2 regions of the Arthrobacter sp. zg-Y916 genome follow, and region 2 is predicted to be linked to the other one. Evidence: predicted binding sites of a transcription regulator. Region 2 holds the regulator's gene; the other holds the start of a gene.
What was found. Region 2 encodes HrcA, which represses chaperone genes, less so after heat shock. Its sites were predicted from a motif close to TTNGCACTCGNNNNNNNCGAGTGCNAA; they were not measured.
Positions count from the first base shown of each region.

Region 1: a site for HrcA is predicted at 7,814-7,840, ahead of groES (co-chaperone GroES). Genes of this name have one in related genera too.

Region 1 is NZ_JAJJOD010000001.1:687,714-698,290, forward strand. Features, by position in the region: gene LOC59_RS03350 (MalY/PatB family protein) at 1-174, shown strand, start outside; gene LOC59_RS03355 (DUF6507 family protein) at 286-657, shown strand; gene LOC59_RS03360 (hypothetical protein) at 648-1,874, shown strand; gene LOC59_RS03365 (hypothetical protein) at 1,965-3,764, shown strand; gene LOC59_RS03370 (iron ABC transporter ATP-binding protein) at 3,771-4,529, opposite strand; gene LOC59_RS03375 (iron chelate uptake ABC transporter family permease subunit) at 4,526-5,542, opposite strand; gene LOC59_RS03380 (ABC transporter permease) at 5,535-6,572, opposite strand; gene LOC59_RS03385 (siderophore ABC transporter substrate-binding protein) at 6,652-7,605, opposite strand; gene groES (co-chaperone GroES) at 7,980-8,276, shown strand; gene groL (chaperonin GroEL) at 8,352-9,962, shown strand; gene LOC59_RS03400 (acyltransferase family protein) at 10,123-10,577, shown strand, end outside.
Region 2 is NZ_JAJJOD010000003.1:178,459-188,223, reverse strand. Features, by position in the region: gene lepA (translation elongation factor 4) at 1-1,059, shown strand, start outside; gene hemW (radical SAM family heme chaperone HemW) at 1,056-2,285, shown strand; gene LOC59_RS07855 (DUF4870 domain-containing protein) at 2,420-2,848, opposite strand; gene LOC59_RS07850 (DUF3097 domain-containing protein) at 3,001-3,843, opposite strand; gene hrcA (heat-inducible transcriptional repressor HrcA) at 4,010-5,023, shown strand; gene dnaJ (molecular chaperone DnaJ) at 5,112-6,248, shown strand; gene LOC59_RS07835 (16S rRNA (uracil(1498)-N(3))-methyltransferase) at 6,266-7,045, shown strand; gene LOC59_RS07830 (GerMN domain-containing protein) at 7,082-7,993, opposite strand; gene LOC59_RS07825 (PhoH family protein) at 8,401-9,435, shown strand; gene ybeY (rRNA maturation RNase YbeY) at 9,435-9,765, shown strand, end outside.

The DNA.
Region 1 (10,577 bases), on a different contig from region 2:
GCGCTGGGCTGGGGAGACGACCCAGCGGCAACCGCCCTCGAAAAGGCACGTGTGGCACTTGAACCAGGCCTCAAGTTCGGGACGGCCGGGGCAGGCTGTGCCCGATTGAATTTTGGCTGTGCGCCCGAGGTACTCGAGGAGGCTATCCACAGGCTGAGCGCAGCCAAATCCTAACGGCCCGGGAGCACGTACACTCGCCCGAAAGGAAGAGCAGCGCGGACGCCGGATGAAGGCGAGCGTGTACGCACACGCGCTGTGGCGAGCTGCAACGGGGAGGGGATACGCATGCCATTCAACGGCTACAACGTCAATCCGGAAGGGTGTGCAAACGTCCTTTCCCAGGTGGAGGAAGACGAGACCAGGTACGCGGCCGTGTCTGTCTTGCGGGGCGGCATGAACGCAGCAGAGGCAGCTTGCATGGCCGGCTCCGGAATCGTGGGACAGGCGCTCGCCGAGGTTTGGCAAGACACAATGGGCCCGCAGCTGGAGGCCGCGGAAGTCCGCATCCACAACGCGGTCGAAGGCGTCCGAAGAGCGGTCTCGATCATTGCCGGTGCTGACCAGGAGATGGCTGCGACAGCGAAGGCCAGCCTTGCTGAGGTGCAGGCTGGGATCTACGCCGAACCCCGGTTCAGGGACAAGCGCTCATGGCTGTAGATACGTCAGGACTTTTCGGGTGGCCGTCATCGGACAGCATCGAGTCCGCCTATCCTTCCGTGGAAGCAGCCGGTGAAGCCTACCTCAACGCGGTAGAGGAAACCGGGGAGACCTGGAAACAGTTAGGTCTCCACTACTCCGGGGATGGCGGGGACGAAATGGTCGGGGCTTTCCGGACCGTGATGCCTCACGCGGAGATGCTCGAAGAGACGGCAGCGGGTGTGAAAGACGCGCTGGTGGGTTTCGCCGCCGGTATTCGAACCTTGGAAGCCAAGCGGGATCAACTCATGGCAAGGATCCAGGCTGCCAGTACCCGGGCGTCTGACACTCCGGAAGGACTTTATCGGAGCGAACCCAATGTTCCGTTTGACCGGCCCGTCACCGGGGAAGACCTGCTGCTGCCGGCGGAGATCGCCGGACTTGCGGCGAGGTACCGAAACCTGGAAGAAGAAACGGCTGCCAGACTGCGGTCCGCGTACAACAGGGATACCTTGCTGGACAACCTGACGAGCATTCCCGCCACTATCGGGTACGGAACGGCTTCGGGCGTAATCAACAGAATTGCGGTGCGGCAGACAACCAGGGAATCCGAACGTACTTATCTCCGCTATGACACTACGGAAGAACGCCAGCGGCACATGGCCAGGGGGCGGTGGATGGAAGGGGAAAGGAAGGCAAGAACCACGCTTCGTTTTGAGCCCCGTCCAGCCGTGAGCAGGATGTTCTACAACAACTTCGAATGGTACCGAGCGAGGGTGGATGCTAACCCGTCAAAGTGGGTGAAAGCGGAACGATTCGGCGACCTCACTAACGCGGCGAAAAGTATCAAACTCGGGGGTGGCGCATTTACTCTCGTCACGGCGGGATTCACCATTGCCGATGAACGGGAAGATGCATACAACGAATTGCTGCACGCAAATCCTACCTGGAGCCGGGATGAACTCGAGGGACGTGCAAACCTCGAGGGCGGGGTCAAGGGCGGGACTAAGGTCGGCATTGACCTCGTTGCTGCAGGCACGGGTGCCGCCATTGGTACCGCAATTGGCGGGCCAGTAGGCACCGTGGTTGGTGCGGGGATCGGGATCGGGATCTCGGTGATTACTTCAATGGAGTTCGACTTCCTGGATGGCCGTACCATCAAGGATGCTGCCGCAGACCGTGCCATGGAGGCCATCGACAACATGGCCAACGGATGGAACAAGCTCTTCGGAGGATAGGCTGCCCGCACTGCTAGAGGTACGGAAGGTCAGGGGGGGGGGCTGTCCAGCAGGAACGACATCGGCAACACAACGAAGGTAAGGCAAGACATGGAATCTGGAACTAACGAGTGGGCGCTCTCCGCGATCCTTTTTCTCCTGGGGATCGTCCCGTTTGTGGGTGGCGTCCTGCTTTATACGAATAAGTTTGTTGGCCTGCTGGTCCTGGATAATTTCATGCCGGGTAAACCGTCCCTGGCTACCACCTTTTTGGGGGCGTGGCTCCTCTTGATGGCACCCAGCGAATTCGTACTTCAAACCGGCATTGACGCCCTCATTGTTCCCTACGGCATTGTTCTTCTCGGATGCCTCGCGATCGGACTCATGGGCTGGTTCTGGATGCCCCGGTTTATGCAGCCGCGCTGGATGAAAGAAGGAGACAAGGTGGAGGCTCGCGGGGAAGACCTGTTCACTAAACGCTTCTCCAACGGGGAAAGGAAGTCCATGACCACTGACGCCGATGGCTTCAGCCACGAACGGATGTCCGGTGTCTTGGTGCCTCGTCCCCAGGGCTGGGAAATGGAAGTGAATTCCGCAGACATGCTCGTCGTGGCACATCCTCCCGTGCCACGAGGGATCTTTCGCCCCAACATGGTTCTACGCTGGGCGCCGGCGAACGGAATCTCCCTGGCCCGATATGCAACCGCGGCACTGGCCTCGACCCTGCAGACGGCACAGCAGGTCCGCATCATTTCACACGAGACGTGGCCGATGAACGGCTCCGAGGGGCCGGTGAGGGGCCGGAGACAGCGCTTTGTGCATCAGGTGGAGCAGCACCCGGTGTGTGTGGACCGCTGGCTGTGGATTTCAGGCCACCAGGTCTTCGAAGCAACCGCAAGCTACACCGTTGACCAGCACGCAGGAATGAAGCTGCTGTTCGAGCAGATGATTATGGATCTTCGGATCGAACCGGCCAACGCGGCAGCTGATGGTCAGGAACGCGACGCCATTGATACCTTTGCGCCCACAGAGCCGCGGCTGGACGAGACAGCATCGCGTTTGGCCGGTGAGGACCGTGAAGACCTCGGCGCTCTGGCCGCCGCCCAGCCTTGCCAGGAACCGGCACTGCTCCTGCGTATTCCCGCCCTGGAACTGATGGACAGCCTGGCGGACAGGAACCGGCTGGGGATGTTCCAGCGCAAGGGCCCGGAGTTCACGGCACTCCGGGAAGCAGGCTTCCTTGCCGCCGACGGCTCGCTGACCCCGGCCGGCACGGACTACGGCGCCCCGTTACGGACCCCGGTCGCAGCCTTCCAAGTCACCGCTGCAGATGAGCGCGGCGGGGCTGTCCTTCAGGCATGGATTGGGGGAGGGTGCGGAAGGGTGACTGCGGAGCCTTCTCGCTTCTCCCGTCCATCCGCACGCGTACCCGGCCCGGATGACCTGTCCGTACAGGTCCTCCAGGCAAATGCCGTTCCCAAAGCCATAGCGGACTGGCTGGGGTTCTCACCGGCATGGAGCATTGCGCATGAACCGGTGGTCCTGGCAAGGGACCAGTACGAAGCCAAGGTGAAGTCCGCGCGGGCGAGAGCCCCCATAGGCCTGAGCGAAGCGGCCCGGCGAATGTGGCAACAGCCATGGACAGAATGGGAGATCCTCGATGAGCGGACAGGAGGCTGGTTCGGCTTCGTGAACGCCGGAACGGCTGGCCAGTACCGGCTGGGTCGGGGTGACGGCGGTTCGGTGATTCTGGAGCCGGTCTCTTCAGCCGCTGTCTGGGACACGCTGGTGCGGTTCATCCATGCCTCGGTCGAAGGAACACCGCTCTGGATCCCGGAGCTGCCGGGCTTCGACGAACGCCCGGCAGACGGCAGAGTCCCCGAAGGAAAAGTCTGGGCAGAGTACCCCTAGGCCCGGCTAGGCGAAGTACACGCCGATCCGGTTGCCCTCAATCTCTTCGATCCGGATGTCGATCTCGTAGATGTCCTTAAGGACCTCGGGCTGCATGATCATCGACGGCGGTCCCTGGTGGAGCAGCTTGCCGTCAGCCATGGCAATGATGTCGTCGGAGTAGCAGGACGCGAAGTTAATGTCGTGGATGACCAGGACCACGGTCTTGCCGAGCTCGTCCGTGAGCCGGCGCAGCAGCCGCATCATCTCCACTGAGTGCTTCATGTCCAGGTTGTTCAGCGGCTCATCCAGCAGCAGATAGTCGGTGTCCTGTGCCAGCACCATCGCGATGAACGCGCGCTGGCGCTGCCCGCCGGACAGTTCGTCGACAAACCGGTCGGCCAGTTCGCTCAAGTCCAGGAAGGCCATGGCCTGCTCGATCTTCTCCCGGCACACCGCCGTCGGACGTCCGCCGTTGTGCGGGTAGCGGCCGAAGCCGACCAGATCGCGGACGGTGAGCCGGACGGTCAGGTGGTTGTCCTGCCGCAGGATCGCCATCTTGCGCGCCAGCTCCTTGCCCGGGGCGGCAGAGACATCCAGGCCGTCCACCGTGACCGAACCCTCGTCGGCCTTCAGCAGGCGGCTGATGATGGAGAGCAGCGTGGATTTGCCGGCGCCGTTGGGGCCGATGATTGAGGTGACTCCGCCCTCCTTGATGTGGCAGCTCACCCCGTCCACGACTGTAGTGCCCGCGTACTGCTTAGTGACGCCGGTGACCTGGATCATTTGAGGGAGCCTTTCAGGAGCAGGATCAAAAAGACGATCCCGCCAACGAATTCAATGACAATGCTCAGCGCAGTGTTGAACGAGAAGATCCGTTCCAGCACCAGCTGGCCGCCCACCAGGGCGATGATGCCGATCAGCACGGCCATGGGCACAACGGCTGAATGCTTGAAGTGCGAGCAGAGCTGGTAGGCCAGCGACGCCACCAGCAGGCCAAAGAAGGTCACCGGCCCCACCAGGGCGGTGGACACCGCCACGAGGACGGAGCAGATGACCAGCACCAGGGTGACGGACCGCTTGTGGTTCACGCCCAGGTTGATGGACGTTTCCCGGCCCAGCGACATCACGTCGAGCTGATGCCGCATCCGCCAGGCTGGAATGCTGACCAGCACGACGGCGATCAACGAGTAGCCAAGCAGCGCTCCGTCGACGTTGTTAAAGGACGCGAAGAACAGGTCCTGCAGGATGATGAACTCGCTGGGCTCGATCAGCCGCTGCAGCAGCGAAGACATGCCCCGGAACATGGTGCCCAGGACGATGCCGACCAGCAGCATCAGGTGCAGGGATTTCCCGCCCCCGGTAAACAGCCAGCGGTAAAGCAGGAAGGAGAAGCCCACCATCAGGGCCACTTCCATGCCGTAGCGAAGCGGCTCGGACATGGCGAGCACGAACCCGCCGCCCAGCGTAAATACCAGGACCGTCTGGATCAGCACGTACAGGGCGTCAAACCCCATGATTGACGGCGTCAGGATCCGGTTGGCGGTGACCGTCTGGAACAGGACGGTGGAAACCCCGACGGCGTACGCCACCAGGATCATCGAGCCCACCTTGATGGCGCGGCGCGGCAGCACGTAGCCGATATTGCCGCGCAGCTCAATGGTCATAAAGACGGCCACAAGTGCTGCGGCCACCACAGAGAGGATGATGATCCAGGACCGCGGGGAGAGGTTTCGCACCGGACGCCGGCGCTGCACGGTCATGGCCGAAGGCAGGACGCTGGTGGGGGAGCTAGGCACGGGCTGAGCGCTTTCTCAGGAGCAGGTAGAGGAACAGGGCACTGCCCACGGCAGAGACGATCACGCCGACCGGGATTTCATACGGATAGCGGATGGTCCGGCCGATGATGTCGCAGGCCAGGACAAAGCCGGCACCGAAAATCGCCACCCACGGTATGGCGCGGCGGACGTTGTCGCCCACCAGGAGGGAGACGAGGTTCGGGACGATCAGCCCCAGGAACGGCACGGAACCAACGCTGACCACCACGACGGCGCTGATCAGGGACACGATGATCAGGCCCAGGGTCATGACGCGGTTGTAGTTCAGTCCCAAATTGGTCGTGAACTCCTGGCCCATGCCGGCAACGGTGAAACGGTCGGCAGCCAGGAACCCAATGAGGGTCAGTGCACCCACGATCCACAGCAGTTCATAGCGTCCGCGCAGCACCCCGGAGAAGTCGCCGGTCATCCAGGAGTTTAGGGTCTGCAGCAGGTCGAACCGGTAGGCGAAGAAGGTGGTGACGGCAGCGATCACGCCGCCGAGCATGATTCCCACCAGGGGCACGATCAGCGTGTTGCGCAGCGGAATGCGGCGCAGGATGAGCAGGAAGAGGGCGGTTCCGGCGACGGCGAAGACGGTGGCGGTGGACATCTTCATGAACAGCGAAGCACCGGGCAGCAGGACCGTCACCACCAGGATGCCCAGTGACGCGGATTCAATGGTCCCGACTGTGGAGGGCTCCACGAATTTGTTCCGCGCCATCAGCTGCATGATGAGCCCGGCCACGCTGAGCGCCATGCCGGCCAGAATGATGCTTAGCGTCCGCGGAACCCGGCTGATCCAGAAGATGTCCCAGGCATGTTGATCGCCGGCCAGCAGCGAGGACAGGGAGACGTCGCTGACGCCGACGAACATGCTGACGACGGCGAGTACAAGCACAGCCGCACCGCCCAGGACCATCATGGCCGCGGGGCCGAAGCGGCGTCGCCTGGATACGGCAGCGGCCCCGGAGGAGGCCGGGGCTGTGGGGGGAGTGAGCTGCGTTGTCATGCGATTCCGTCTCCCTCACTGGCCGGGCCTGCCCGAAGGCAGACCCGGCCAATGAGGATCTAGCAGGTAAGGGAACGGGTTAGGAGATGCCGTCCTGGACAGCGCTGACCATTGCGTCAACGTTGTTCAGGCCATAGCCCACCAGGTACCAGCTGGAGGAATCGAGCATGGTGATGTTGTCGTTGGCTGCTGCCTTGGTGCCCTTGACCAGTTCGTTGTCCAGGACAGCGGAGGCAACTTCGCCTGCATTGCCGACAGCGACGTCGCGGTCAATGACGAACAGGTGGTCCGGGTTGATCTCGGCCACGTATTCGAAGGAGACCGACTCGCCGTGCTGGGCTTCGGACTTGATGTCCGCTGCAGTGGCGACGCCGAGGACATCGTGGATCAGGCCGAAGCGTGAACCCGCGCCATAAGCAGTCATTTCGCCGCCGCTGGTCATGATGATCAGGCCGTTGCCGGCGTCCGCCGCGGTGGCCTTGGTTTCGTCGACCTTGGTGTCCAGAGCGGCGAGCTTCTCCTCGACCTCGGCTTCCTTGCCGAAGATGTCGCCGATGATTTCGGTGTTCTCGATGAAGGAGTTCCACGGGTCGGCAGCGTCGGTGCTGAGGTTGACCGTGGGGGCGATCTTGGAGAACTCGTCGTAGAAGTCGGCGGTACGGCCGGACATGATGATCAGATCCGGAGCTCCGGCGCTGATGGCTTCGAAGTCCGGTTCCTTCATGCTGCCGATCTTGGCGTAGTCATCCGAGCCGAACTTGGAGAGGCTCTCGGGGAAGTTTGCTGCCGGAACGCCGTCAACCTCGATGCCCAGGGCGTCCAAGGTGTCCAGGGCGCCCAGGTCGAAGGTGTAGACGACCTCGGGGTTCACGGGGACCTCAGTGGTGCCCTGCGTGTGCTCCACAGTGATCATGCTGGGTTCCGTGGCGGCGGGTTCGGCGGCGGCATCGGTCTCGGAGCCGCACGCGCTCACGGCAAGCAGGGACACGAGGGCGGTTCCGGCCAGCAGCCGGGACTTCAGGGTCGTCTTCACGAGTGGTGCTCCAGTATTTCTCTCAAAGGATGCGTCGCCTGCCGGATGCCTCCGCCATTAGGACACAAAATTGTTGGCTAATTTTTGCGCGCCCTTGAAAGTTATCTGGTTAGGCAAGGCTAAGCAACTTGAGTCACCGGACGGGGAGACCGAATCCGTAACAGAGACGACGGAGCCACGGGAGGCAGGGGCATCCCGATGATCTTTGTTGGCACTCACCTTGACCGAGTGCTAACCGTTGCATAAAGTCGGACCTAGCACTCCCCACGTGAGGGTGCTAATTCCTGAGGGAAGCGTTCACCGGCACCCGCGACGACGGCAAGCGCCTACCGACGGTCCACAAACCCGTTAGTAACTAGCAAAGGAGAGCCCGAGTGTCGGTCTCTATTAAGCCCCTTGAGGATCGCATTGTTGTTCGCCCGCTCGAAGCTGAGCAGACCACGGCCTCCGGCCTGGTTATCCCGGACACCGCTAAGGAAAAGCCCCAGGAGGGCGAAGTCGTAGCAGTCGGCCCCGGCCGCGTTGACGACAACGGCAACCGTGTGCCGATCGATGTCGCCGAGGGCGACGTCGTCATCTACTCGAAGTACGGCGGAACCGAGGTCAAGCAGGGCGGCCAGGAATACCTGGTGCTCTCCGCACGCGACGTGCTGGCCATCGTCGTCAAGTAAGTCTTTGAAGACCCCGGCCAGATTCGGCCGGGGTCTTCTTTTGTAGATGTAGTTGTTGTCGGAAAGGACACACACATGGCAAAGCAGTTGGAGTTCAACGACTCCGCCCGTCGTTCACTGGAAGCCGGTGTCGACAAGCTCGCCAACACCGTCAAGGTCACCCTCGGCCCGCGCGGCCGCAACGTGGTGCTCGCCAAGACCTGGGGCGCCCCCACCATCACCAACGACGGCGTCACGATCGCCCGCGAGGTCGAACTCGACGATCCGTACGAGAACCTTGGCGCACAGCTGGCCAAGGAAGTTGCCACCAAGACCAACGACGTCGCCGGTGACGGTACCACCACCGCAACGGTGCTGGCCCAGGCACTGGTCAAGGAAGGCCTGCGCAACGTGGCAGCAGGCGCCGCTCCCGGTGCCCTCAAGCACGGCATCGAGACCGCAGTCGAGGCCGTTGCGGCCCGCCTGCTGGAGAACGCCAAGGAAGTTGAAGGCAACCAGGTTGCCCACGTGGCGGCCATCTCCGCGCAGAGCGAAGAGGTCGGCCAGCTCCTGGCCGAAGCTTTCGACAAGGTAGGCAAGGACGGCGTCATCACCATCGAGGAGTCTTCCTCGACGTCCACCGAACTGGTCATCACCGAAGGCATGCAGTTCGACAAGGGCTACCTCTCGCCGTACTTCGTGACCGACCCGGAGCGCCAGGAAGCCGTCCTCGAAGACGCGCTGATCCTGATCAACTCCGGCAAGATTTCCTCGGTTGCAGAGTTCCTGCCGCTGCTGGAAAAGGCACTGCAGGCCTCCAAGCCGCTGTTCATCATTGCCGAAGACGTTGACGGCGAAGCGCTGTCCACCCTGGTGGTCAACAAGATCCGCGGCACCCTGAACGTGGTTGCAGTGAAGGCTCCGGGCTTCGGCGACCGCCGCAAGGCCATGATGCAGGACATCGCCACGCTCACCGGCGCCCAGGTTGTGTCCCCGGACCTCGGCCTGAAGCTGGACCAGGTTGGCCTGGAGGTGCTGGGCTCCGCCCGCCGCATCACCGTCACCAAGGACAACACCACGATCGTTGACGGCAATGGCTCCGAAGCCGACGTCGCCGACCGCGTGGCACAGATCCGTGCCGAGATCGAGCGCACGGACTCCGACTGGGACCGCGAAAAGCTGCAGGAACGCCTGGCCAAGCTCTCCGGCGGCATCGGCGTGATCAAGGTTGGCGCAGCCACCGAGGTTGAGCTGAAGGAAAAGAAGCACCGCATTGAGGACGCTGTGTCCTCGACCCGCGCTGCCCTGGAAGAGGGCATCGTGGCCGGCGGCGGTTCCGCGCTGGTCCACGCTGCCCGCGCCCTGGACACCGATTCCGAGGTAGCCAAGCTCGACGGCGACGCCGCCACGGCCGTTGGCCTGGTCCGGCGCGCGCTGGCCCAGCCGCTGCGCTGGATCGCCGAGAACGCCGGTGCCGAAGGCATGGTTGTTGTCTCCAAGGTCAGCGAGCTTGAAGTCAACCACGGCTTCAACGCTGCAACCGGCGAATACGGCAACCTGATCGAAGCCGGCATTATCGACCCGGTCAAGGTCACGCGTTCGGCCCTGCGCAACGCAGCATCGATCGCCGCACTGGTCCTCACCACCGAGGCACTGGTTGTGGAGAAGCCCTCCGAAGAGAATGATGACCACGGTCACCAGCACTAATTCGGGCTGAACAAATGGGCCCCTCCAGGCGCGGAACTCCGCCCCGGAGGGGCCCTTTTGTGTGTGCCGGCCCGGGGCGCGCCGGGTCGGCACATTCAAAGGGCGGGCGCAGGGACAGGTAAACTCTTGCGGTATTTGCCATCTGAAAGGACACCCGCAAGTGTCAGCAACCGAGCAGCACGCTGCCGCTTCGCGCTCCGAAAAACCGTCAGTTCCTTCCGCCCCCGCAGCCGGTGAACGCCGCTACCGTCCGGAAGTCCAGGGCCTGCGGGCGCTGGCGGTGATACTGGTTGTCATTTACCACGTGTGGCTTGGCAGGGTTTCCGGCGGAGTGGACGTCTTCCTCCTTATCTCCGCCTTCCTGCTGACCGGTTCCTTTGTCCGCAAAGCCGAAGCAGGCAGGGCACTGGCCCTGGGCCGCTATTGGCTGCACCTGTTCAAGCGGCTGCTGCCGGCCGTCGTCGTCGTGCTCCTCTCCGTCCTCGCGGCCACTGCATTCCTGCTGCCCGCCAGCTACCGGCAGGACCTCATCACCGAGTCCTGGTCCTCCCTGTTCTATGTGCAGAACTGGACCCTGGCGAACAACGCCGTCGACTACCTGGCCGCTGACCACAG
Region 2 (9,765 bases):
GTCGGCGAGGTGGGTTACCTCATCACCGGCGTGAAGGACGTCCGGCTCTCCAAGGTTGGTGACACGGTCACCAACCTCGCCAAACCGGCAGCCGAATCGCTGCCCGGCTACGCCGATCCCAAGCCAATGGTGTTCTCGGGGCTTTACCCGATCGACGGCGCCGACTATCCGGTGCTGCGCGATGCGCTGGAAAAACTGATGCTCAACGACGCCGCGCTGGTATACGAACCCGAGACCTCGGCGGCACTGGGCTTCGGTTTCCGTGTGGGTTTCCTTGGCCTGCTGCACCTGGAAATCACCCGCGAACGGCTCGAGCGCGAGTACAACCTGGACCTCATCTCCACCGCACCGAACGTGGAGTACGAGGTGACGCTCGAGGACAACAAGGTGGTCACAGTGACCAACCCGAGCGAGTACCCGGAAGGCAAGATCAAAGAGGTCCGCGAGCCGATGGTGTCCGCGACCATCCTGGCACCGAACGAATTCGTTGGCGCCATCATGGAGCTGTGCCAGGCCCGCCGCGGCGTCCTGGGCGGCATGGACTATCTCTCTGAGGACCGGGTCGAGATCCGGTACCGCCTGCCGCTGGCCGAAATCGTCTTCGACTTCTTCGACATCCTGAAGTCCAAGACACGCGGTTATGCCTCGCTGGACTGGAAGGCCGACGGCGATCAGGTGGCCGACCTGGTCAAGGTGGACATCCTGCTCCAGGGTGAGCAGGTGGATGCCTTCAGCTCCATCACCCATAAGGACAAGGCCTACTCCTACGGCGTCATGATGACCGGAAAGCTCCGGGAGCTGATCCCGAGGCAGCAGTTCGAGGTGCCGATCCAGGCCGCCATCGGCTCGCGGATCATTGCGCGTGAATCCATCAGGGCCATCCGCAAGGACGTGCTTGCCAAGTGCTACGGCGGCGATATCAGCCGTAAGCGCAAGCTGCTGGAGAAGCAGAAGGAAGGCAAGAAGCGGATGAAGATGGTGGGTCGCGTCGAGGTTCCCCAGGAAGCCTTCGTCGCCGCACTGTCCTCCGACGAGTCCAAGGACAAATCCAAGAAGTGACTCCCAGCGCACTGCCCCTCGGGGATCCCGCGCCAAAGGACGGAATCCTGCCGGCCCAGGCTGCCACCGAGGCAGCCGGGCGCCGGTTCGGTCTCTACGTCCATATCCCGTTCTGCGCCGTCCGCTGCGGCTACTGCGATTTCAACACCTACACCGCCACGGAACTTGGCGGAGGTGCCTCGCAGGTTGAGTACGCGGCGACGGCGCAGCAGGAAGTGCGTTTCGCCGCCGGTGCCCTGAAGGCCTCCGGCGTTCCGCACCGGCCGATCGAAACTGTCTTCTTCGGCGGAGGAACACCGACCCTGCTGCCGGCCGAAGACCTGGCAGCCATCCTTGGCACCGCCGTCGAACAGTGGGGACTCGCCCCGGGCGCCGAAGTGACCACCGAAGCCAATCCCGATTCAGTCACGCCGGAATCGCTGCAGCTGCTCGCTGACGCCGGATTCACCCGGGTGTCTTTCGGGATGCAGTCCGCCGTCCCTCATGTGCTGGCGGTCCTGGACCGGACGCACACGCCGTCGCGGGTGCCTCAGGCCGTGAAGTGGGCGCGCGACGCCGGCCTCAAGGTGAGCGTGGACCTGATCTACGGCACACCGGGGGAGTCCCTGGCGGACTGGAAACACTCCGTTGAGGAAGCGCTCAGCTACGAACCGGACCATATTTCGGCCTATGCCCTGATCATCGAAGACGGCACCAAGCTGGCGGCACGGATCCGCCGCGGCGAGGTTCCGCCCATCGACGACGACGACCATGCGGACAAATACCTGCTGGCCGATGAACTCTTCGGAGCAGCTGGACTCGGCTGGTATGAGGTCAGCAACTGGGCGCGGACGCCGTCGGATGAATGCCGGCACAACATGGCGTACTGGCGCAGCGATGACTGGTGGGGTGTAGGTCCCGGTGCACACTCGCACGTCGGCGGTATCCGCTGGTGGAACGCAAAGCACCCCACTGCCTACGCAGGCCGGATCGCGGCGGGGGAATCCCCTGCAGTCGGCCGGGAAACGTTGGATGCTGACACCCGTTACCTCGAAGACGTCATGCTCCGCGCCCGGCTTGCCGAAGGGATTTCCCGTGACCGGCTGTGCCCGGAGGGCCGCCTTGCGGTGGCCGGACTCATCGCCGACGGCTTGGTTGATCCCCGGGCTGCCATGGCCGGAACCGTCCTGCTGACGCTGAAGGGGCGCCTGCTGGCTGACGCCGTCGTGCGCCGCCTGCTTCCCTAAGCCCGCTCAACACGGCCCGCCCGCCCAACGCAAAGACCCGCCGTCCCCTCAAGGGACGGCGGGTCTTTTGGTGCGGTGGGTCTTTTAGTGCACGGCCGGAGCCGTCAGCGCTTGATGCGTCAGCGCTGGATGCGTCAGCGGATCCGGCGCAGGTTGAAGCGGTAGCGGTACGGACGCCCGCGGTTGCATTCGATGCCCGCAATGACCGAAGCCACGGCGACGGCAATCCAGATAAGGGCATTGAAGACCGCGAAAAAGCCGCCCACGACGGGGATGAAGGACAGCAGCCAGGCCACCAGCGCCAGGATGGTGGGAGGCAGGGTAAAGTTCAGCGCTTCCTTGGATTCCTGCGCAGTGAACGGGCCGCGGTCGCGGAAGACCAGGTAAATGATGAGGGACGGCACAAAGCCCAGGATGCCGCCGAAATGGGACAGCGTGGCCCACTGACGGTCTTCGGAAGCAGTCAGCGGAAGGGCATTGGCGGGTGCACCCTGGTAGTCCGGGCGCGCTGGGGAACCGTGGTTTTCCGGTCGCTGCGGATGGTTCTGGCGTGTGTTGGACACAGTTGCATTCCTTTAACTCTCAGATGACGCAGGGTTCGCACCCACGGGTACCTGTTGTTCATCAAGGGTACTGGGTTCAGCGGCGTACACAGGCAAACACACCTGCGGCGGAGCGCCGCAGCGAGCGGAGAGCGCCGCGGACGGCTGTCGCGCTAGGGCACGGTGAGGAAATCGATGACCTCTTCGACCCGCCCCAGGAGGGTCGGCTCCAGATCCGCATAGGTCCGCACGGCGCCCAGGAGTTTCTTCCAGCCCATGGCGACGTCGGTGTGGTCACGGTGCGGCCAGCCGAGTCCTTTCAGGATGCCGGTCTTCCAGTCTTCCGAACGCGGGACCACGGGCCAGGCCTGCAGACCGATGACGTGGGGTTTGATCGCCTGCCAGACGTCTACGTAGGGATGGCCAACGATCAGGACGTTCGCTGCCGCACCGGGAACGGCCATCGCTGCGGCCGCGATCCTGGATTCCTTTGACCCCGGCACCAGGTGGTCCACCAGGATTCCCAGCCGCCGTCCTGGCCCGGGGGAGAAGTCCCGCACCGCCGCAGCCAGGTCATCCACGCCGTGGAGGGGCTCGACGACGATGCCTTCAACGCGCAGATCGTCTCCCCAGACTTTTTCCACCAGCTCAGCGTCGTGTTTGCCCTCAACCCAGATGCGGCTGGCCCGCGCGGTCCGGGCCCGCTGGTTCGCGACGGCGACCGAGCCGGACGCCGTTCGCTGCACTGTCGGGGCTGAGGACTTTACTGCCGGAACCACTTCCACGGGTTCGCCTTCAAGGAGGAAGCCGAAACCCAGTTCAAAGGATTTAGTGCGACCCCGGGCGTCTTCAAGCACCATGAGGTGCAGGCCCCCGGACTTTTCCGTCCGCAGGACGGCGCCTACCCAGCCGGTTTGGACATCTTCCAGCACAAGGCCCTTCTCGGCGCCGACCTGCCGGAGCGCTTTCCGGACCGGGGCAGAGATATCCCTCGGTCCCCATTCAAAGTTCGGCACGGGGTTTCCTCGTTCCTGGACACGGGGCGGAGCGCCGGCGGTCTCGCAGGCACGGGAGATTCAATGCTAGCAACGGCATCGGAACGTATTAGACTTAGCACTTGAGTATGCCGAGTGCTAATCCGCGCGAAAGTGCCGCAGGAGCTTCAACGAGGGAGGGAAAACCATGAGTGAACCACGCCGGCTCGAGGTGCTCCGGGCCATTGTTGAAGATTATGTCCATTCCCGGGAACCTGTGGGTTCCAAGGCCCTGGTAGAGCGGCACCAGCTCGGCGTCTCCTCCGCCACCATCCGCAACGACATGGCGGTCCTCGAAGAAGAGGGCCTGATTGTTGCGCCGCATACTTCTGCCGGACGCATCCCGACTGACAAGGGGTACCGGCTCTTCGTTGACCAGCTATCGGACCTGAAGCCGCTGTCGAGCGCCGAACGCCGTGCCATCCAGAACCTGCTTGAGGGCGCCGAGGACATTGATGACGTCCTGGACCGGACAGTGCGCCTGCTGGCCCAGCTGACCAACCAGGTCGCCGTCGTCCAGTACCCGCATCTGGGCAACGCCAAGGTGCGGCATATCGAGTTCGTCCTGCTGGCACCGGCACAGGTGCTGGTAGTCCTGATTTCCACCACGGGCCGGGTTGAGCAGCGGGTCATCACCGTTCCCTCCCCGGTCACTGAGCCTGCCCTGCACGAACTCCGCCAGCACTTCCTGCAGGGACTGGCCGGAACCTCCCTGACGCGTATCACCAGCCACCTCGCCGACTGCCTGGCAACGGTGCCGGTACAGCTGCGCGGCACCGCGGGGGCGCTCGGCCGCTGCCTGGAACAGCTTGCGGGCATCAACCGCGAGGACCGGATGGTCATGGCAGGAACGGCGAACCTGGCCCGTGCCACCGGAGATTTCCCGTTGACCATCGGACCGATCCTTGAAGCACTTGAGGAACAGGTGGTCATGCTCCGCCTGCTTTCAGAGATGGAGCAGGACGCCAGGGGCGTCTCCGTCCGCATCGGTTCGGAGAACCCCTACGGCTCTCTCTCCGAGGCCTCCGTGGTAGCCACTGGGTACGGCCCGGACGCGTCCGCTATGGTAGGAATCCTTGGTCCCACACGAATGGACTATCCCAATACCATGGCTGCGGTCCGCGCCGTCGCCCGCTACCTTTCCCGGGTCCTGAACGAGTGACCCGGAGCGGCAGCCCCTCGGGGTGCCGTCGAAAAGACAAAACCCGCCCCTATAACGGGGTACGCAATACAGGAAGCGATGTGCACGAGTGAGTGATCACTACCAGGTACTCGGCGTCAGCCGGGATGCCACCGGCGAGGAAATCAAAAAGGCGTACCGCAAGCTTGCCCGCAAGCTGCATCCTGATGTCAACACCGCTCCCGGAGCCGCTGACGAGTTCAAGGCAGTGTCCCACGCCTACGAAGTCCTCTCCGACCCGCAGAAGCGGCGGATCTATGACACCACCGGCCAGGAGAACGGCACCGACAACGGTTTCGGCGGCGGCTTCAGCGGCCAGGGCTTCGGCTTCCAGGACATCTTCGATACGTTCTTCGGCGGCGGCGCCGGCGGCGGGCGGGGACCGGCTTCGCGTACCCGCCGAGGCCAGGACGCGCTCATCAACGTCCGCATCGACCTGAAGGACGCCGTTTTCGGCACCAACAAGAAGATCGACGTCGAAACCGCTGTCCTCTGCCCCACCTGCGACGGTTCGTGCTGCCAGCCCGGCACCTCCCCGCGCACCTGCGATATCTGCCACGGCACGGGTCAGGTCCAGCGTGCGGTCCGGTCCATCCTCGGCCAGGTCATGACCACTGCTCCCTGCGGTTCCTGCCAGGGGTTCGGCACCATCATTCCCGACCCTTGCCACGAGTGCGCCGGGGAAGGCCGGGTCCGCAGCCGCCGCACGCTGACGATCAAGGTCCCCGCCGGCGTGGCCACAGGCACCCGCATCCAGCTCAGCGGCCAGGGTGAGGCCGGCACGGCCGGCGGGCCCCAGGGTGATCTCTACGTGGAAATCCGCGTCAACGCGGATCCGGTGTTCGTCCGGGAAGGCGACGACCTGCATGCAACGCTGACCGTCCCCATGACCGCGGCAGCGCTGGGAACGGTCATCACCATGGAAACGTTCGACGGCGCCCGGGAAATCAGCATCAAGCCGGGCACCCAGTCCGGCGAAGTGACCACCCTCAAGGGCCTGGGCGTCACCCACCTGCGCGGCTACGGCCGAGGGGACCTGATGGTCCACGTCCAGGTCGAGACGCCGCAGAAGCTCGACGCCGAGCAGGAAGAACTCCTCCGCCGGCTCGCCGAACTGCGCGGCGAACAGTGCGCCGAAGGCCGCGTCGGGGGCACCAGCAGCCCGGGTGTCTTCGCCAAGCTCCGCGACCGCCTCGGCAACCACTAGCCGCAGACGGGTACTTCATGACCAACCCGATCTTTTTTGGCGACCCCGAACAGGTGGCAGCGGCGGCACCGGGAGGCGTCTTCACGCTGACCGGCCCGGAGGCGCGGCATGCCGTGTCGGTCAAGCGGCTGGCTCCGGGCGAGGACGTTGACATTGTCGACGGCGCCGGGATCCGGCTGCGCGGAACTGTCCGCTGCGCTGAGCCTGCCCTGCTGGAGATCGAGGTCAGCGAAGTCCAGTCCGAGCCGGCCCCGGTTCACGAGTTCATCCTGGTCCAGGCCCTGGCCAAAGGGGACCGGGATGAGCAGGCCATCGAGGCAGCTACCGAGCTCGGGGTCGACGCCGTCATTCCGTGGCAGTCAGAACGCAGCATTGTGCGGTGGCGGGCCGAGAAGGCAGCGAAGGGACGGGCGAAGTGGCAATCGGTCGTAACGTCAGCAGCCAAGCAGTCCCGCCGTTCCCGGCTGCCCGTCGTCCTGGACGTCGCTGATACCAAGATGCTGCCGCAGCGGCTGGCAGGCATGGACCTGGTGCTCGTCCTGCACGAAGAGGCGGACACTGGACTGGTCAACGCGGTGGAGTCGCTGGAGCTGCAGGGGCAGGATCGTGCACCGGGGGACCGGGTTTCCATTGCCGTGGTGGTTGGCCCCGAGGGCGGGATCTCTCCCGCGGAACTCGAGTCCCTGCGCGCTGCCGGTGCCCTCACCGTGCGCCTTGGGCCGCATGTGCTCCGCTCTTCAAGCGCCGGCCCGGCAGCACTGGTGCTGCTGAACCATTTGCTGGGCCGCTGGTCCTAACTGCTCCAGATGCCGGGGCAGGCCGGAGCGCGCGGGTCAGTAGACAGTAATGCGCTTCGAATCCTCGTTGGCACCATCGCCGTGGAAGACCCGCAGGTTGTATTCGCCCGGTTCCAGTTTGATGCTGACTTCGAACAGTGCCGTTTCGCCGGTAGCGGCGTCGAGTGCGACTCTGCCCGTGGTGGCGGCTGACGTATCCGGACGTCCCTTCACGATCGGCTCGACGCTCCAGGAAAGCTTCTCCTCCCGGACCACGGCGGAACCGGTGACGGTGACGGAGGTTTCGACGCCGTCGCCTTCCTGGGGATCGATGATCCAGATCGGCGCGGGCAGCAACTTGTCCCGCTCGAGCGGTTTTTCCAGCAGCTCGTGGCCGAAGGCCTGGTAGCCTGCCTTGCCGTCCACCAGGACAATCACGCTGGTGCTGTACCCCGCCGTCGTGAGCCCGGCGTTGGCCGCAGCAGCCGTGGCGGTGTACACCAGCTGCTGAACGGCCCGGTGGGCCATGCCTGCGTCAAGTGAGGCCTTGAAGGCGTCGGAAGTGATGTCCACGGTGATGATGTTCTTGCTCGAAATTGAGGCGGTCACTTCAGACGCCGGCTGCCAGGGCGTGAAATAGTCGCTGTCACGGGGGACCTGCGCCGTCATGGCCTGTACTGCTTCGCCAATCGGGTCGCCCGTGTTCTCGGACGGCAGGAATTCCCGGTACAGCTGGATGTCGGACTCGTTCTGGGCCAGCCAGTAGACCGGCATGACAACTTTCGACGCCGTTGCCTCCGCGGGAGCTGAGACCGCCATGGGCAGCCCCTCGGACGCCGAGGATTTGCTGAACGAATCGGGCATCGACGTGGTCGGCAGCTCTGCGACGACACCGCAGCCGGGGAGGATGAACGGAACTGCCGCTGCGAGGAGGAGGACACGGACGCGGGTCTGCCGTTGTTTTGCCATAGCCGTCCCTGCCTTCCGTTGCTCAGTGCCCGCAGTCCGGGGACCGGGCGGTGCATGTGGGGGAGCGTCCGGAGCGGGGATCCGGTCGCAGCACGACCCCCAGCTTGGCACAGCCCGCGGCCCGAAAACGGTGAGTTAACTGTTCTGGGATGGGACTGAAACCTGATTGAGACCGAGCCGATGCAAAGCCGAGACAAACCGCGTAATCCACGTCACGGACCCTTCCCGTGCCCGTTGCGGCTACACTCCTGCTGCCATGGCGGCACGGCGTGGCGCAGATCAAGTAAGATTAAATGAGGTGTGCGCGCGGAATTACTCCGGGAGCCTGCCGGGGAAAACATTCCGTTTTTCAGCTTTAGACCAAGATGACCTGATAAGGGGCGATGAGAGGCCGAGGGGCCGTATATATGACCGAATCTTCAGCAGGAATCGGCACCATCCGCGAGGACCAGCAGACGATTGTCTTTGACTCCACGGAGCATATGGTCCAGTCTCTGGGCGCGAATGACGAGGCTTTGAGAGTCATCGAGTCCGCCTTCCCCGAGGTCAACCTCCACGTCCGGGGCAACGAACTCTCTGTCTCAGGCCCGGCGCCTGCCGTTGACCGGACCGTCCGCCTGGTGAATGAGGTCCGGGTCCTGGCGCGCCACCAGACCCGTGTCACGCCGCAGGTGCTGGAACAGCTCATCACCATGCTCAGGGACCAGACCGCCGAACGTCCGGCCGAGGTGCTGACGCAGAACATCCTTTCCACCCGCGGACGCACCATCCGGCCCAAGACGCTGAACCAGAAGAACTACGTTGACGCGATCGACCGCAACACCGTGGTCTTCGGGATCGGTCCGGCAGGTACGGGCAAGACCTACCTTGCCATGGCGAAGGCCGTACAGGCGCTGCAGCAAAAGGAAGTCAACCGGATCATCCTCACGCGTCCTGCTGTCGAAGCGGGGGAGCGGCTTGGCTTCCTCCCGGGAACGCTGAACGACAAGATCGACCCCTATCTGCGGCCCCTCTATGACGCCCTGCACGACATGATGGATCCTGAATCCATTCCCCGCCTGATGGCCGCCGGCACCATTGAAGTGGCACCGCTGGCCTACATGCGCGGCCGTACCCTCAACGACGCGTTCATCATCCTGGACGAGGCGCAGAACACGACGCCGGAACAAATGAAGATGTTCCTGACCCGCCTGGGCTTCGGTTCCAAAATGGTGGTTACCGGCGACGTCACCCAGGTGGATCTTCCCGGCAGCACCGTTTCAGGGCTGCGGATCGTCCATGAAATCCTGGACGGGATCGAGGACGTACAGTTCTCGGAGCTCACAGCCACGGACGTGGTCCGGCACCGCCTTGTCAGCGACATCGTCACGGCCTACGGCGAATGGGACGAGGAACGCCGTTCCCGCACAGCCTCCCGCAGTGCGGGCCAGGAGAAGAAGTAATGAGCATTGAAGTAAACAACGAGTCCGCCCTGGAAGCCGACGAGGAAGCACTCGCGCGGCTGGGCCGCTACCTGCTGGACGCCCTGTACGTGCATCCCGAGGCTGAGCTGTCGATCATCCTGGTGGACGAAGACGCCATCGAGAAGCTGCACATCGAATGGATGGACCTGCCCGGTCCCACCGATGTCCTCTCCTTTCCCATGGATGAACTCCGCCCCGGTTCCCCCGGACGGCCGACTCCCGCAGGAGTCCTGGGCGACATAGTCCTCTGCCCGCAGGTTGCCGCCCGCCAGGCGGAGACGGCCGGCCACAGCACTGACGATGAGCTTG